Linked DNA regions of Peribacillus sp. FSL E2-0218. The protein of the gene in region 1 binds, or shares a complex with, the protein of each later gene. Links are inferred from orthologs where the notes say so. Each region holds a gene or a part of one and is shown in the gene's direction. Other genes may lie near its edges. The genes, in order: accD and accB.

What was found.
Region 2: the proteins of accD (region 1) and accB are in contact, whole or in part, in a solved structure (PDB 8UXZ), measured with the Escherichia coli proteins. The link is inferred for Peribacillus sp. FSL E2-0218 from one-to-one orthologs.

The regions. Positions count from the first base shown.
Region 1 is NZ_CP150304.1:3,653,096-3,662,323, reverse strand. What follows is about bases 814-3,648. They hold accD (acetyl-CoA carboxylase, carboxyltransferase subunit beta), read left to right. Parts: upstream 814-1,716; coding sequence 1,717-2,580; downstream 2,581-3,648. Other genes in these bases: accA (acetyl-CoA carboxylase carboxyl transferase subunit alpha), read left to right, coding at 2,577-3,575; MHI53_RS17610 (GntR family transcriptional regulator), read left to right, coding at 997-1,626; MHI53_RS17615 (malic enzyme-like NAD(P)-binding protein), read left to right, coding at 814-991. Outside these bases: more of MHI53_RS17615, read left to right, coding at 1-813; pfkA (6-phosphofructokinase), read left to right, coding at 3,848-4,807; pyk (pyruvate kinase), read left to right, coding at 4,927-6,687; MHI53_RS17585 (FxsA family protein), read left to right, coding at 6,769-7,161; aceB (malate synthase A), read left to right, coding at 7,503-9,095; aceA (isocitrate lyase), read left to right, coding at 9,133-9,228.
Region 2 is NZ_CP150304.1:3,254,845-3,264,215, reverse strand. The notes cover bases 3,104-6,081. They hold accB (acetyl-CoA carboxylase biotin carboxyl carrier protein), read left to right. Parts: upstream 3,104-4,335; coding sequence 4,336-4,827; downstream 4,828-6,081. Other genes in these bases: accC (acetyl-CoA carboxylase biotin carboxylase subunit), read left to right, coding at 4,842-6,081; MHI53_RS15655 (SpoIIIAH-like family protein), read left to right, coding at 3,122-3,739; spoIIIAG (stage III sporulation protein AG), read left to right, coding at 3,104-3,107. Also shown: spoIIIAC (stage III sporulation protein AC), read left to right, coding at 1-160; spoIIIAD (stage III sporulation protein AD), read left to right, coding at 168-563; spoIIIAE (stage III sporulation protein AE), read left to right, coding at 597-1,805; spoIIIAF (stage III sporulation protein AF), read left to right, coding at 1,822-2,430; more of spoIIIAG, read left to right, coding at 2,439-3,103; more of accC, read left to right, coding at 6,082-6,194; MHI53_RS15640 (Asp23/Gls24 family envelope stress response protein), read left to right, coding at 6,223-6,636; transcription antitermination factor NusB, read left to right, coding at 7,087-7,479; bifunctional methylenetetrahydrofolate dehydrogenase/methenyltetrahydrofolate cyclohydrolase FolD, read left to right, coding at 7,550-8,425; xseA (exodeoxyribonuclease VII large subunit), read left to right, coding at 8,576-9,371. UniProt on the Escherichia coli protein: This protein is a component of the acetyl coenzyme A carboxylase complex; first, biotin carboxylase catalyzes the carboxylation of the carrier protein and then the transcarboxylase transfers the carboxyl group to form malonyl-CoA.

The DNA.
Region 1 (9,228 bases):
TTTACCAGTCATGGAAGGTAAAGCCGTTTTATTTAAAAGCTTTGCGGGAGTGGACTCTTTTCCAATTTGTTTAAAAACGACGGATGTGGATAAAATTGTAGAGACCGTTAAATTACTCGAGCCAACATTCGGAGGAGTCAATCTAGAGGACATCGCTGCACCGAATTGCTTTGAAATCGAAGAACGGCTCAAGAAAGAAATGAACATCCCTGTTTTTCATGATGATCAGCACGGTACAGCGATTGTAACTGTTGCCGGTCTTGTAAATGCATTACGTCTTGTCAATAAATCGATATCAGAAATAAAAGTGGTGGCGAATGGGGCTGGAGCTGCCGGCATCGCCATCATTAAATTGCTTTATAGCTATGGCGTTCGTGACATCATCATGTGTGATACGAAAGGTGCCATTTATGAGGGCCGTTCGACAGGCATGAATGATATCAAGGAACAAGTGGCCAAAGTGACCAATCGAAATAAGGTTTCAGGACCTTTGGAAGCGGTCATCCATGACGCTGATGTGTTTATCGGCGTTTCTGCCGCAGGTGCATTGACTAAAGAAATGGTTTCAACGATGAACCGGGATGCGATCATCTTTGCGATGGCCAATCCGGATCCGGAAATCATGCCTGAAGATGCGAAAGCTGCAGGTGCAAGAGTGGTAGGTACGGGTCGTTCGGATTTCCCGAATCAGGTTAATAACGTTCTTGCATTCCCGGGGATTTTCCGCGGAGCATTGGATGTACGTGCGACACATATCAATGAAAAGATGAAGGTGGCGGCTGTAAAGGCTATTGCCGGTTTAATACAAGAACATGAGCTGAATGAAGATTATGTGATTCCTGCTCCTTTTGATGAGAGGGTGGCTCCTGCCGTTGCCTCTGCTGTTGCGAAGGCAGCAATGGAAACGGGAGTGGCCAGAATTCATGTCGATCCTGAGGAAATTAAAGAAAAAACAAGGAAATTAGCGATCATTGGAAAAAGTGAGGAATAATTAATTTGAAGGATCGTACTTCTTCATCCAAAATTTATCTCGATGTCGTTGAGAGCCTTCGTAGAATGATTGAAGCGGACAGCCTCTTGCCAGGGGATAAAATCCCCTCGGAAAGGGAGCTGTCGGATCGTTTGAATGTCGGCCGTTCCTCAGTCCGTGAGGCATTGCGTGCCTTGGAGCTATTAGGATTGATAGAGACGAGGCGTGGTGAAGGGACGTTTATCAGGGATTTCCAGGAGCATAAGCTAGTCGAGCTTCTGGGAACCTTTTTTTTGCAAGACAAAAAGGTACAAGAAGATTTGGCTGAGACGAAACGGTTGATTGAAATCGACTGTTTGAGGATCGTCGCTTTCTTCACAACGGCCGAAGAAATCAAGCGGCTGGTGAGCTGGGTCAAAGCGGAGGAGTTCCGTGATGACGACTTCTTCTTAAGAATTGCGATATTGAACCGAAACCGATTACTGGAAAGAATCTGGCGCATTGTCAACAGCTATGCTAGAACATCAGAGATGGTGCTGGGTAATGTGGAAAAAGAAGATTATCTGTCACTTCTTACATATTTGCTCGAACGGGATGAAGAAAAAGCTATCGAAACGTATCTTATTAGAATCAGAAATATGTCGAAGGACGAGTGACACCTTTTTACACGATACTGATTTCATTTCTGATATAGTTTGTACCAAGTATCATAAAACAGATAATTGGTGGTAAAGGGAGGATTAAGCTTGCTTAAAGAGCTATTTGCGAAGTCTAAGAAGAAATATGCAACGGTTCCTTTAGATCGGGAGAAACAAGATGTACCAGAAGGAATTATGACTAAATGCCCCGGCTGTAAAAAAATCATGTATACAAAAGAATTATTGAAAAACAAGAAAGTCTGCCTCCACTGCGGGTTCCATCATTCGATGTCTTCACATGAACGAATCGAATGTTTATTTGATGCCGGCAGTTTCAAGGAATTCGATAAAGAAATGATATCCGTCAATCCGCTTGGATTCCCGGATTACTTGGACAAATTGGAGAAGGATAAAAAGAAGGCCAAAATTAACGAGGCGGTCGTTACAGGAGTGGGGACCATCAATGGGTACCAAGTGTCGACAGCCATCATGGATTCCAATTTCCGGATGGGAAGCATGGGGTCGGTCGTTGGCGAAAAAATTACCCGTGCCATCGAACGCGCAGGTGAATTGAAGATCCCGTTCATCATATTTACAGCATCTGGCGGCGCCCGGATGCAGGAAGGCGTACTGAGCTTGATGCAGATGGCCAAGACAAGCGCTGCCCTCAAGATGTTCAGCAATGAAGGCGGCTTGATCGTATCGATGATGACCCACCCAACTACGGGCGGTGTTTCGGCAAGCTTCGCTTCACTTGGTGATATTAACCTAGCTGAACCGGGTGCCTTGATCGGTTTTGCCGGGCGCAGGATCATTGAACAGACGATCCATGAAGAACTTCCAGAAGACTTCCAAACGGCCGAGTTTCTGATGAAGCACGGCCAATTGGATGCGGTCGTTAAGCGTACTGAATTGAAAGAAACCTTGACGACGATCCTAAAAATCCATGCCCCGGGTGGTGAATGGTCATGATATATGAATTAGAGTTCGAGCGTCCCGTTACGGAACTGAGAAATAAAATTAAAGAGCTGAAGGCACTTACGAAAAATGCTGACGTGGATCTTACGGTTGAGATCGAAACCCTGGAAAAACGTTTGGAAAAGCTGGAAGCGGATATTTATGATCATTTAAAACCGTGGGATCGAGTGCAGATTGCCCGTCATCCGGCCCGCCCGACAACGCTTGATTACATCCCGTTATTATTCAATGACTTCATCGAGTTTCATGGTGACCGTTATTATGGGGACGATGAGGCGATTGTCGCTGGCATCGCCCAGTTCGATGGGCGGTCCGTGACCGTCATCGGTCATCAGCGCGGCAAGGATACGAAGGAGAATATCCGTCGTAACTTTGGCATGCCCCATCCAGAGGGCTATCGAAAAGCGCTGCGCTTGATGAAACAGGCGGAAAAATTCAATCGGCCGATCATTTGCTTCATCGACACGAAGGGAGCATTCCCTGGGAAGGCTGCAGAAGAACGCGGTCAAAGCGAAGCCATTGCTAAAAACCTTTTTGAAATGGCCGGGCTGAAGGTGCCGGTCATCAGCATCGTCATCGGCGAAGGCGGAAGTGGCGGTGCCTTGGCACTTGGAGTTGGAGATCGGATTTTCATGCTTGAGAATTCAACATACTCGGTCATTTCTCCTGAAGGGGCTGCTGCGTTATTATGGAAGGATGCTTCCCAGGCTAAAAGAGCTGCTGAATCGATGCAGATTACGGCTCCTGACCTGAATCGCTTAGGGGTCATCGATGAAATCATCCCGGAAGTAAAAGGCGGCGCCCACCGGAATGCAAATGTTCAGGCAGAAGCCATAAAGGAAACCTTGAAACGTTCATTTAATGAGCTCCTCCCATTGAAAAGTGAAGATCTCATCAACCAACGTTACATGAAATTCAAGAAAATCGGTGAATATGAATTCGCAAAACAATCTGAGGGGAAACCTGAGGACGTAAAACAGCATTCATAAACATCTGTAAAGGAAAAAACGTGCTGCCTGGGGCAACACGTTTTTTCAGCCTTTCCAACGGAGTGGTACGTCGGTGGCCAACCCTAAAGCTATGATTGTATGAAGAATGTAAAGATTTGCGCCATATTACTTCAATTTCTGAACAGAATCGGTTAGTCTAATAACATCAAGTGACCATAAGTTGAAATAGTTACTGCTTATTGAAGCTTGAAAAAGGGTACAATGGTATATAAGGGCTTAAATTTGATTAGTGTTGTAGAGAGGTGACATTTATGAAAAGAATAGGTGTATTGACAAGCGGAGGAGATTCTCCAGGCATGAATGCGGCAGTCCGAGCGGTTGTCCGGAAAGCCATTTTTCATGAAATGGAGGTCTTTGGGATTTATCATGGCTATCAGGGGCTGATTAATGGGGATATAAGGCAGCTTGAACTTGGATCTGTCGGTGATATCATCCATCGCGGGGGTACGATGCTACATACAGCTCGCTGTCTCGATTTCAAGACAGAGGAGGGCCAGCTAAAGGGAATAGAACAATTGAATAAATTTGGGATCGAGGGCCTTGTCGTAATAGGCGGCGATGGTTCTTACATGGGAGCCAAGGCATTGACTGAAAGGGGCTTTCCTTGTATAGGGGTTCCAGGAACGATTGATAATGACATACCTGGGACAGACTTTACGATCGGCTTCGATACGGCTCTGAATACCGTCATTGATGCCATCGATAAAATCCGTGATACGGCGACTTCTCATGAACGCACTTATGTCGTTGAAGTAATGGGAAGAAATGCTGGGGATATCGCACTTTGGGCCGGACTGGCCGGAGGGGCGGAAACGATCCTTTGCCCGGAGTATGATTACGATATGGATGATTTGGTCGGGAAGTTGAATCGCGGGCATGAACGCGGCAAAAAACATAGTATCATCATCGTTGCGGAAGGTGTCGGGAGTGCTGTCGATGTTTCCAGGAAAATTGAGGAAAAGGCAGGAGTCGAAACACGCGTGACGGTTCTTGGCCATGTTCAGCGGGGCGGATCTCCTTCCGCAAACGACCGTGTCCTGGCAAGCAGACTCGGTGCCAGAGCCGTGGAATTGCTTTTGGAGGGCAAAGGGGGCCGGGCTGTCGGGATAGAACAGAATCGACTTGTCGACCATGGTATCATCGATGTCCTAGGTAAACAGCATACAATCGACAAGAAAATGTATGATTTATCGTCCGAACTATCCATCTAGGCAATCAGTATCGTCCAATGAACAGATTGAAGAATTCCGTAAAAAAGTAGAGACACATTACACTACGCCCCTGTCTCCATAAGTTGGACAGGCGGCGAGTTTTCAAGGAGGAGCACACCATGCGAAAAACCAAGATTGTTTGTACGATCGGCCCCGCAAGTGAAAGCATCGAAAAGCTGGTTCAATTAATAGAAGCGGGGATGAATGTGGCTAGGCTTAACTTTTCTCATGGCAATCATGAAGAACATGCCGCCAGAATCAGCAACATAAGGGAAGCTAGCGAAAAATCAGGGAAACAGGTAGCGATCCTGCTGGACACAAAAGGACCTGAAATACGCACCAATAACATGGAGAACGATTCCATGGAGCTAGTAGCCGGTAACGAAGTCATCATTTCCATGACGGAAGTGCTTGGAACGCCAGAGAAATTTTCCATTACTTATGAAGGACTTCTTCATGATGTCCACACCGGATCGAAAATCCTGTTGGATGATGGATTGATCGGTCTTGAAGTATTGAAGATTGATGAAGCAAGAAAAGAAATCCATACAAAAATATTGAATAGCGGTACCCTGAAGAACAAAAAAGGTGTCAATGTGCCGGGTGTCTCGGTCAATCTGCCAGGCATCACGGAAAAAGACGAACAGGATATCTTGTTTGGGATAGGACAGGGTATCGATTTTGTCGCGGCATCATTTGTACGGAGAGCCTCCGACGTCCTTGAAGTGCGTGAATTACTGCAGCAAAATGGAGCGGAGCATATTCAAATCATCCCTAAAATCGAAAACCAGGAAGGCGTCGACCGTCTTGATGAAATCCTCGAAGTTTCAGATGGCTTGATGGTGGCTCGCGGAGACTTGGGTGTGGAAATTCCTGCTGAAGAAGTGCCGCTAGTCCAAAAGCAAATGATCAAAAAGTGCAACAACGCCGGAAAACCGGTCATTACGGCTACACAAATGCTTGATTCCATGCAGCGTAACCCAAGGCCGACACGGGCTGAAGCAAGTGACGTCGCCAACGCCATCTTTGATGGAACGGATGCCATCATGCTGTCAGGAGAAACAGCTGCGGGAACTTATCCTGTAGAAGCGGTGCAAACGATGCACAACATAGCATCACGTGCTGAATCAGCGCTTAATTATCGGGATATATTATCAATCAGAAGTAAAGTGAACCGTCATAATGTCACGGATGCCATCGGTCAGTCGGTTGCCCATACTGCACTTAATCTTAATGCCGGAGCGATCATCACGCCTACCGAAAGCGGTCATACGGCAAGGATGATTTCTAAATATCGCCCTAAAGCACCAATCATTGCGGTTACGTCCAATGACCATGTTTCTAGAAGCCTTGCGTTAGCTTGGGGAGTTTATCCGCAAATCGGACCTAAGGCGACAACTACGGATGAAATGCTTCAAACGGCGATCGATGAAAGCCTGCACTCAGGTTTAGTATCACATGGAGACTTAGTGGTCATAACTGCCGGCGTCCCTGTCGGTGAAACGGGTACGACTAACCTGATGAAGATTCATGTATTGGGAGAGGTTCTTTTGAAGGCGCAAGGAATCGGCAGGAAATCCGCAAAAGGCCAAGTGGTCATAGCGAAGAATGCCAAGGAAGCTTTGGAAAAAGTAACGGAAGGATCCGTATTGGTTACGATCGGTTCCGATCGGGATATGATGCCGGCCATTGAAAAATGTGCAGCATTGATTACCGAAGAAGGCGGATTGACAAGTCATGCCGCTGTCGTGGGCGTCACTCTGGGCATTCCTGTCATCGTGGGCGCTGAAGACGCGACCAAAGCCTTCAAGGATGGACAAAGAGTAACTGTCGATTCAGGCCGTGGCGTCATTTATGATGGACATGCCAACGTTTTATAGAATGAAATTTTTGGCTCATTCCAGCCGATGAGGTAAGATGGGTGTACCGTACCAGAAATGGGCTGTGCAGGAGGAAAGTAAATGAGATATTTTTTATTCTTTATCATTGCGATGCCGGTCGTTGAAATCATTGTCCTATTGCTGTCAGGAAAGGTGATTGGCTTTTGGCCTACGTTGTTCCTGATCATAGCCACTGGTTTAATCGGAGCCTATCTTGCTAAAAAGCAAGGGATGGAAACCTGGAGAAAGGCACAGGAACAGATCCGTTATGGAATGATGCCTGGAAATGAAATCATTGATGGGATCTGTATTTTTATCGGAGCTGCCCTGCTGCTGTCCCCAGGTCTCATCTCGGATATCATGGGATTGATCCTTGTGTTTCCGCCAACCCGGAATCTCCTCAAACCGATTGTTATCCGTTTTTTTATGAACAGGATGAACAAAGGAAAAGTCACCGTCATCCGGCATAAGTAATATAAGGCTGTTTAAGGGCTCACGCTTTTAAACAGCCTTTTTATTTTTGGGAAAGGAAATCAATGAAAGCATCCCGGAGTATCTCCAGGGATGTTTTTTTATTTCATGGGAGGAATCGCGCTCTGTTTTCACCGCTAAAGAATGACATGGAATGGCTGAATAGTGGGGAAACGCCTAGTGGAAACGTTGATAAAAGAGGCTTTTTTTACCTTGTTCTCATTTTTCTGAATTTTTTAGAAAAAACTGGTGACAAATTTATACAACGTGTTATATAATACAAACAGGAAATGAAACAACTGTATTATAACATAGGGGAATTGGAAAGGAAGTGGAGAGGCAACATGATTACGGAAGCAAAAGGCTTACAAATTACAGGCAACGTTAAGCCGGGATATGAACAAATACTTACAGCGGAAGCTCTACAATTCATTGAAAGGATCGAGCGGCATTTCGGTGAAAGAAGAAAGGAACTTCTAGAACGGCGCCTTAGCGTTCAAGAAGACTTGAATCAAGGCAAGCTCCCTGATTTCCTTGAAGAAACGAAGCATGTTCGCGAAAGTGATTGGACCATTGCCCCACTCCCGCACGACCTGCAAGACCGCAGGGTTGAAATTACCGGGCCAGTCGACCGTAAGATGATCATCAATGCGATGAATTCCGGTGCCAATGTTTTTATGGCCGACTTTGAAGACGCCAACTCACCCACTTGGGAAAATTGCCTGGATGGTCAGCTGAATTTGCGCGATGCAATCAGGGGTACCATTTCATTCGATAATCAAAATGGGAAAGTATATGAATTAAAGGGAAAAACAGCTGTACTGAAGATAAGGCCCCGCGGCTGGCATTTAGAAGAAAAACATGTTCTTTTGGATGGACAGCCAATATCAGCTAGCATTTTTGACTTTGGCCTTTACTTCTACCATAACGCTAAAGCATTGATGGAAAAACAAAGCGGCCCATATTTCTACCTGCCCAAAATGGAAAGCCATCTGGAAGCAAGACTATGGAATGATATTTTCGTATATGCACAGAACGATTTGAGAATCCCGCAAGGAACCATCAAGGCTACGGTGTTGATTGAAACGATTCTTGCCGCATTTGAAATGGACGAAATTCTGTACGAGCTGAAAGAGCATTCGGCTGGCCTGAACTGTGGACGCTGGGATTATATCTTTAGTTTCCTGAAAAAATTCCGTCACTCGGATGATGTCATATTCCCTGATCGCCTTCAGGTCACGATGACTGTACCGAACATGAGGGCATATTCTTTATTGGCTATCAAAACATGCCACACTCGAAATGCTCCGGCTATCGGCGGAATGGCCGCACAAATCCCGGTGAAAAATGATCCGGTCAAGAATGACGAGGCTTTTGCGAAAGTCCGTGCCGATAAGGAGCGCGAGGCAAGGGACGGGCACGATGGAACCTGGGTGGCGCATCCAGGTATGGTAAGTACGGCGAAAGAAGTATTTGACCTGCTTGTACCGAAACCGAACCAAATTTACCGGAAACGTGAAGATGTCCATGTAACGGCGCAAGAGTTACTCGCAGTACCCGAAGGAACCATCACTGAAGCAGGATTGAGGACGAACATTAATGTAGGCATCCAATATATTGCCTCTTGGTTAAGCGGCAGAGGGGCAGCTCCGATTAATAACTTAATGGAAGATGCAGCGACGGCTGAAATTTCAAGAGCTCAAGTTTGGCAATGGATCCGCCATCCAAAAGGGATTCTCGATGATGGCAGGAACATAGACGAGGCATTATTCCACCAAATCAAAGCAGAGGAATTGGCGGCCATTAAAACGGAGGTAGGGGAAGAAACCTTCCAAACAGGAAAGTTCGCAGAAGCTACTAAACTATTTGAAGAATTGATTGTAGCTGATGAGTTTGCTGATTTCTTAACCAATCCGGCATACGAGCAATTATCTTAATTTTTAAAATACTCATATAAAACAGGGGGAAATGACAATGACGAATGAAAGAGTGCAACAATTACAACAAAGCTGGGAAAACGACTCACGGTGGACTGGGATCAAACGACCTTATACGGCTGAAGAAGTGATT
Region 2 (9,371 bases), 400 kb from region 1 along the record:
GCTTGTTGTAGCATTTCTTCATACGATACTCGACCAGGTCGGGAAGAAGGAGTATGCCCAGTGGGTGACACTTTTCGGATTCATCTATATTTTATTCATGGTCGCATCCGTAGTGGAGGACTTATTCCAAAAAATTAAATCTGTATTCCTATTTCAGTAAGGGGGGATTGGCGATTGAAATCATAAAAATCGTAGCCATTGCCCTGGTTGCCACCTTTCTGGCCTTGATCGTCAAGGAGCAAAAACCAAATTTGGCATTCCTGCTTATCGTTTTTGTAGGGTGCTCCATTTTTCTTTTTCTGGCAGATAAAATATACGAGATCATTTTAATGTTAGAGAAAATCGCAGTTAATGCCAATGTAAATACGGTCTATCTGGAGACCATCTTAAAAATAATCGGAATTGCCTATATTGCTGAGTTCGCCTCGCAAATTACAAAAGATGCCGGGCAGGGCTCGCTCGCTTCAAAAATAGAATTGAGCGGGAAAATCCTGATCCTGGCGATGGCAATTCCAATATTGACGGTCATTATCGAAACGATCATTCAGATGCTCCCGAGTTAATGGATGATTCCTACTAGTCAATGAGGTGAATGTATGAAGCAGCGGATGCCTTACTTATCGATCCTATTCATTTTACTCTTTTTTTTGCATACATCTATTGGACAAGCTGCCGAAAATCCTGAAAATACAGAAAGCGTTCAAGAGCCGATCATGCAGTCCGAACTGGTACAAGCCCAAATAGAAAGACTGGGGGTTGATGAGCTTAAACAATATTGGGATGACATTGTCACGGAATATGGCGGATTCTTACCGGAAAGCCAGAAAGGGAGTTTCATGGATTTTGTAAGCGGGGATAAGAAATTCTCCTTTGACCAGTGGCTGAAGGGCATCACAAAATTCGTTTTTCATGAGCTGCTCGTCAACGGCAAGCTGCTGGGCTCTCTTATCCTGTTAACTGTTTTCAGCATGTTTTTGCAGAATTTGCAGAATGCGTTCGAGCAAAGTTCCGTGAGTAAGGTCGCTTATGCAATCGTTTATATGGTGCTTATCATTCTGGCGCTCAACAGTTTCCATGTCGCGATCGAATATACAAAAGACACGATAGATTTGATGATTTCCTTTTTGATGGCGCTCATCCCGCTTCTTTTGGCTTTGATAGCTGCGTCAGGCGGGCTTATATCAGCGGCCTTCTTTCATCCGGTCTTAATGTTTTTAATGAACACAAGCGGCATCCTGGTGCAATTCATCGTTCTCCCCTTATTATTCTTTGCAGCGATTTTGAGCATCGTCAGCACGCTGACCGAACATTACAAAGTAACACAGCTCGCCCAGCTTCTCCGTAACTTTGCCATCGGCATCCTTGGAGCGTTCATGACCATATTCCTTGGCGTCATTTCCGTTCAAGGGGCATCCTCCGCTGTAGCGGACGGGGTTACGATCAGAACGGCCAAATTCGTGACAGGTAACTTCATACCAGTAATCGGGCGCATGTTCACTGATGCAACGGATACGGTCATCAGTGCCTCCGTCCTTCTGAAAAATACGGTGGGCTTATCGGGCGTCATCATATTGCTGCTCATCACGACCTTTCCAGCGATAAAAATCCTGATGATTTCTTTTGTCTATAAACTGGCAGCCAGTCTTTTGCAGCCGCTTGGCGGCGGTCCGGTAATAAAATGCCTCGACATCATCAGTAAAAGCATGATTTATATTTTTGCCGCCTTGGCGATCGTATCACTCATGTTCTTTTTAAGTATCACCGTAATTATTGCCTCTGGAAACATTACACTGATGGTTCGTTAGAAAGGAGGAGGGCTTGGTGAGTTTTTTAGCTGGCTGGGTATCCAATATCATTGTGTTCGTTTTGCTTGCCACAGTAATCGATATGCTCCTTCCCAATTCAGCCTTGCAGAAATATGCCAAAATGGTCATCGGACTTTTATTGATTGCGATCATCATCACTCCTATATTGGGGTTATTCAATAAGGATTTCGATGAAATATTATCTGCCGCGACGAGCGAATTTGAAAATCAGAAAAAAAAAGATTTGGGAAATTTGACAGAAATGAAGAAAAAAGAAATACAAGCTACCCAGGGTGCATATATTTTAAAACAAATGGCTGTTGACTTAAAGGCAGATGTGGAAGAGGAGCTGATGAAGGATTATAACATGAAGATCAGTGCGATTGATGTTGCCGTCAAGAATGAGGAAAAACCAAGCGTGGAAGATTTGCAAAATATCAACATTTCTTTGGAAAAGGCAGAAGGGAAAGAAGACACTTCGATAGAGGCTGTTGCAAAAATCGATATTAACGCAGAGAGGCCATCACCTTCGAACGATGCCAATCTGGATGCGGTCAAAAGTTTTCTGGCAACAAGTTGGTCTGTCGATAAAGAGATCATTGAAATCGCCGGGGAAAGGAAGTGACTTAAGTATTGAACAAAGACAAAGGTCCATTATCCTGGCTGCAAAAACTATTGAATAAGGATCCTGACCAAAAAGAGCCGAAGGAAAAAAAACCTTCCCTGTATGTCTATGCTTTAATCGTTGTCCTTTTGGGAGCGGGGATCATGATGGCAGGTAATCTGTTGACCACCAACCAGACGGGACAAACATCCGACGTGAAGACGGTATTCAATAACAAGCAAGAAGAAAAGGATGATGTCGAAACATTCGGTCAGAAAAATCAATCCGAATTCAAGAACACGAAGGATTATGAAATATACCTTCAAAATGAAATGAAGGAAGCGTTGGAATCGATAACGGGAGTCAAGGATGTAAAAGTCGTAATCTACGTGGATGCATCCGAGAAAAAAGTATATGAAAGAAATAAAGTCACCCAAAAGCAGGTCACGCAAGAAACCGATCAGGAAGGCGGCAAAAGGACGGTCGAGGATACATCGGTGGATGAACAACTAGTTTTAGTCAAAAGCGGCGAAAAAGAAGGGCCGATCATTTCCGAAACAAAGAAACCTATTGTAAGGGGAGTCCTTGTAGTCGCTAAAGGAGCCGAAAACATTCAAATCAAAAAGTGGATCGTCGAAGCTGTCACACGATCACTTGATGTACCGAGTCACAGGGTTTCTGTCATGCCTAAAAAATAAGGGGGAAAATTATCATGTTATTAAAAAAGCAAACGGTTTGGTTATTGACTATGCTAAGTCTGGTCGTTGTCCTTTCAGTCTATTATTTAACCGCTCCTGAAGAAAATGCTGCCGATATGACGGCAACGGAGCAAGCGGAAAAGGCGGAAAATAAGGCGGAAAATAAGGCAGAAAACAAAACGGAAATGAAAACAGACAACAAAGCTGACACAAAAGGTGAAAGCAAAGGGAATAAAGAATCGTCCAAAAATGCAGAAGGTTCATCTGTAACGATAGCATCAGGGGATGAATTCGAATCATTAAGGATGCAGATCGAGGATGAACGCGCAAAGCTGAATGAAGAATTGACAGAAAAGATGGGCAATACAGACCTTTCGGCTGAAGAAAGAGACGAAGCGTATGCTAAAATCGAACAATTAAGTGAAACGAAGGTTAAAGAAAATATCATTGAAAACTTAATTGTGGCCATGGATTATAATGCTGCATTGGTTCGCGTCGATGGTACGGATGTTAAGGTAAGTGTCAAGGCTGATAAACAAACAAAAACAGAAGCCAACAACATTATCCGCCTGGTCCGCAAAGAAGTGAGCGATGCACAAAATGTAGTGGTCGATTTCCAACCTGAAAAATAATCTCAAATCAGAAGGAAACTCTGATACACAACAGCTCTAGTTTGAAGGTCTCCCTTTATAAAAAAAGGGATTTTTTTTTTGTCTTTTTCTCGTTAGTGCATCAGGAGTAAATTTTAGAGGAAAAGCTTTTTTATGCCATTTGATAGTGGGAAATCAACCAGGTATAAAGAATATACTTTTCTAAAATAGTAATATAAAGGGGAGTAACTGTTACTCCAGAAGGATAATCGCTGAAATATCCAGGTAAATGCAAAGGAAATGAAGGGTAAAGAATTCACAATATTATAATAAAGGTGTAGAATGGAAGTATGGATATCAACTTGCAACTAATCTATCATTGAATTTGTATAAGCTAATATTGTATGATGTTAGAAGCTGGTCATAAACTTTTCAATTCTCTACAGGAAACAATATTTTGGGAAAGTGAAATTTCTGTTATAAAACAGGTAGCGTGAATTCGCTTTCGGATGGAGGACCGGCTTCATCTTGCAGAATTGGACAAGATAGAGATAAGCTGAGGGTAAGAGGGTATAAGATGTTACATAAAATATTATTGCCTCACAAACTCATATTAAATTAGACAAGGGGTGCACAAAATGAAAGTGCAAGAAATTCGTGAAATCATCAAGCTAGTCGATCAATCCAATATAAGTGAATTCGTTTATGAAAATGAAGGAACGAAAATTAAATTAAAGAAAACTGAAACGGTTACAGCCATCCAGCCGGCAATTTCTCTGGACGCCCTTCAAGCCAATGCAGCTGTCGAGGTTAAGCCTGCCGCTGCTCCTGAGGCGGTAAAAGCTGTTGAACCGGCAGCACCGGCTCCTGCCGTCTCTGAACGGGAAAATTTACATAAGATCACATCTCCTATGGTAGGGACATTTTACCAATCACCTGCACCGGATTCTCCGGCCTACGTAAAAGCGGGCGATAAAGTGACAACGGATTCGATTGTCTGCATCGTCGAGGCGATGAAACTCTTCAATGAAATCGAAGCCGAAGTTAGCGGTGAAGTCGTTGAAGTCCTTGTAAAAGAAGGACAACTTGTAGAATATGGTCAACCATTATTTTTAGTAAAGCCGGAATGAGGAGCTGTTTCTAAATGATTAAAAAGGTATTAATTGCCAATCGAGGCGAAATTGCTGTCCGAATCATCCGGGCATGCAAGGAGCTGGGGATTGAGACTGTAGCGGTTTATTCGGAAGCTGACAAAGAAGCCCTTCATGTCCAAATTGCCGATGAAGCCTATTGCATCGGTCCCAAACTATCCAAAGACAGTTATTTAAATACAACGAACATCATCAGTACGGCCAAGAAAACGGGATCGGATGCGATTCACCCTGGATATGGTTTCCTTGCTGAAAATGCGAATTTTGCGGAGCTTTGCCGTGAATGCAATATCATATTCATCGGTCCTAGCCCTGAAGCGATCAATAAAATGGGAACTAAGGACGTGGCAAGGGAAACGATGCGAAAAGCTGGGGTTCCGATCGTTCCCGGTTCCAAAGGCATCATCAAAGATACCGATGAGGGAGTGGCCCTTGCCAATGAAATGGGCTACCCAGTCATCATCAAAGCCACTGCCGGCGGCGGCGGTAAAGGGATCCGGGTCGCAAGGACCGAAGAAGATCTCATCAAGGGCATTAACATCACGCAACAGGAAGCCGCGACGGCATTCGGCAATCCGGGTGTTTATATTGAAAAATTCATTGAGGATTTCCGTCATGTTGAAATTCAAGTCATGGCCGATAACCATGGCAATGCCATCCATTTAGGTGAGCGTGACTGTTCCATTCAACGACGCTTGCAAAAGCTGGTTGAAGAAACTCCATCTCCGGCACTGGATGGTGAAACACGTGCGGAAATGGGGCAGGCTGCAGTTACGGCGGCTCTTGCGGTTAATTATTCAGGAGCCGGTACCGTCGAATTTATTTATGACTATGTGAATAGAAAATACTACTTTATGGAAATGAATACACGTATCCAGGTTGAACACCCAGTCACGGAAATGGTGACAGGAGTGGATTTGATCAAAGAACAAATCAAAGTCGCTTCAGGTGATAAACTATCCCTTTCACAAGAGGATGTAACGTTTAACGGCTGGTCCATCGAATGCCGGATCAATGCGGAAAACCCAGAAAAGAATTTTATGCCTTCAGCTGGAAAAATACACATGTATTTACCTCCAGGAGGGTATGGAGTAAGGGTGGACTCCGCAGCATACCCAGGGTACTCGATACCGCCATATTATGATTCCATGATTGCTAAATTGATTGTCCATGCACCGACAAGAGAAGAAGCGATCGAGAAAATGAAGCGCGCTTTAGGTGAGTTTGTCATTGAAGGAATCAGCACAACCATTCCGTTCCATATTAAGCTGCTTCAGCATGAACAATTCGTATCGGGAGAATTTAATACCAAATTCCTTGAAATATATGATGTAATGAACTCATAATGTAAAGGAAGACAGGAGGTGCTTTTGAATGAGTGAAATGGAAGGCCAATTACTCGAAATGAATGATTTTAATAGTGGACTAGGCAAAGTGGAGATTGCACCTGAGGTGATTGAGGTAATTGCGGGCATTGCTGCATCGGAAGTTGAAGGTGTTGCACATATGCGCGGTAATTTCGCTACTGGTGTAGTTGAAAAGCTTGGTAAAAAGAACCACGGTAAGGGTGTTAAAGTGGACTTGACGGGAGAATCGATCAAAGTCGAACTTTATTGCGTCATGAAATTTGGTGTTTCAATTCCGAAAGTTGCCCAAGAAGTGCAAGACAACATTCGTGAAGCCTTGTTGAACATGACGGCCATCGATGCTGGTGAAGTGAACATCCATGTAGTGGGCATAGCATTTGAAAACGCGAAGCAAGAAGCGGATTACGAACAAGAAGTGTAAGTGGCACCATTCGATTCACACCTGCAGAAACCCGGCAAAAAGCCGGGTTTTTGTTTGTTTGGATGCCGGCTCAATGATTGCATCGCTATTCATCCGGGCTGGACTGATAATATTATGGTAAATGAACATAATAAGGCGGTGTCTGGAAGTTTCCCTTTAATTCAAGGGTGATTTCTGTTATTGTGTAAAAGGTGAAATATGAGCATGAAAGCCAGGCAAGCACTTTTTTTGGCACATTCAAATGATTGAATCGTGTTTTCTTGCTGGAAAAGATCGGGGGATGATAGGTTAATCAAGGTGATTATGCCTTTTTCTCCTTTGATTTTGTGAAAAGCAGCTGAAATACGGAAAAACACGCTGTAAATCTTAATGTTTTTGAAAAAAAGTTATTTAATGTTCGTTTGTTCTGGCGTTTTCATATATAATAGTAGATGTTAAAGGAGTAAGATTATGAAAAGAAGAGTAGCCCGTGAAAAATCCCTTCAAGCACTATATCAGATCGATATTGCCAAGTCGGGTGCCGAAGAAGCAATGGAAAGCGTATTGGATGGCGCTCCTACTGATGAATATTTCAAGAAATTAGTCATGGGGATTACGGAAAATCGAGAACAGCTTGATGGAATGATCAGGGACAATTTAGAGAACTGGACGCTGGAAAGATTAGCGAACATTGATCGGAATTTACTGCGAATCGCGATTTATGAAATGGTTCACAGTGAAGATGTGCCTGTAAGTGTCGCAATGAATGAAGCTATTGAAATTGCTAAGAAATTCGGTGATGATCAATCAAGCAGCTTTGTGAATGCCGTTTTATCCAAAGTGAAGGTGAAAAGCGACAGCTAAGGCTGCAGTCTAAAGCCATGAATCTCCCGGCAATTTCTTTAGCAAAAATTAACTTGGGAGGAATATACACATGTCAGCTCAAATCATTAATGGTAAAGAAATTGCAGAGGCAGTTAGGCAGGAAATCAGCAAGGAAGTTCAACATTTACGTGAAAAAGATATGGTCCCGGGTTTGGCTGTCATTCTCGTCGGTGATAACCAAGCCTCACAGACTTATGTACGTAATAAGCAAAAAGCCTGTGAAGACGTGGGGATGCATTCCGTTTTGATCAAAAAGCCTGCAGATCTATCTCAGGAGGAATTAATGCAGAGCATCAATGAACTGAACCAGGATGAAAGCATCCATGGCATATTGGTGCAGCTGCCATTGCCAGGGCATATTTCTGAAAAGGCGATCATCGAAGCGATTTCCCCGGAAAAGGATGTGGATGGGTTCCATCCGATTAACATTGGGCGGATGATGACTGGTCAGGATGCTTTCTTACCTTGTACGCCATACGGGATTATGGTGATGCTTGAGCATATCGGCTATGAGCTTGAAGGAAAGCATGTGGTCATTGTCGGAAGAAGCAATATCGTCGGGAAACCAGCCGGACAATTGTTTTTAAATGCGAACGCAACCGTTACATACTGTCATTCTAAGACAAAGGATCTTGCGTATTTCACCAAGCAAGCCGATGTGGTCGTGGCAGCTGTCGGTAAGAGGGATACGATCACAAGTGATCATATTAAAGAAGGTGCGGTCGTCATTGATGTTGGGATGAACAGGAATGATGAAGGAAAGCTTTGCGGTGATGTGGCGTTTGAAGAAGTGAAAAACAAGGCTTCATACATTACCCCTGTTCCTAAAGGCGTCGGTCCCATGACGATTACGATGCTTATGAAGAATACGGTCAAATCTGCTCAAAAAACATTTGAACAGAGAAAATCAGCATTAAAAAGCTGAAAAAAGCGTTAAAACATTTAAAGAAGCGGACCTCTTGTTTTATAATAACGGGAGACCGCTTTTTTCCATTCATAAATTTTAATGACGTATTACGTGTAACCTATAGGTGAGCTTTCTTTATATCCGATTCCCGTCGGAAGGAGACATGATATGAGTAACCAGCAATATTTGAGCGTGTCGGCATTAACGAAGTACATTAAAAGGAAGTTTGACGTCGACCCCCATTTACAAAATGTGTACATAAAAGGTGAAATTTCGAATTTTAAACAACATACGAGCGGACATATGTATTTTACGCTCAAGGATGAAAAGGCCCGCCTCCTCTCCGTTATGTTTGCCGCTAATTCCAAGGGGATGAAATTCATGCCCGAAAATGGAATGAAGGTACTTGTAAAGGGTGATATTTCATTATATGAAGCGAGCGGACAGTATCAGCTTTATGTGAAAAGCATGGCCCCGGACGGAGTGGGCGATTTGTATCTGGCTTATGAGCAGCTGAAGAAAAAGCTGGAAGCGGCAGGGTTGTTTTTGGCCGAACATAAGAAAATGATTCCACAGTACCCTAAATCGGTAGGGGTCATAACCTCTCCGACCGGTGCTGCATTGCGGGATATCCTGACGACCATCAAGCGGAGGTACCCTATTGCGAAGATCATCGTATACCCTGCGCTTGTCCAAGGGAATAATGCCGCTAAATCGATTGCAAAAGCGATCTCGATGGCTAATGCAAGGGCGGAGAGCGATGTGCTCATAGTCGGAAGGGGCGGCGGTTCGATCGAGGAGCTATGGGCTTTCAATGAAGAAATCGTGGCTGAATCGATCTATGATTCCGATATTCCGATCATTTCCGCTGTCGGACACGAAACTGATTTTACGATTGCTGACTTTGTCGCTGATATGCGTGCGCCGACACCGACCGGTGCCGCAGAGCTAGCGGTGCCGCATC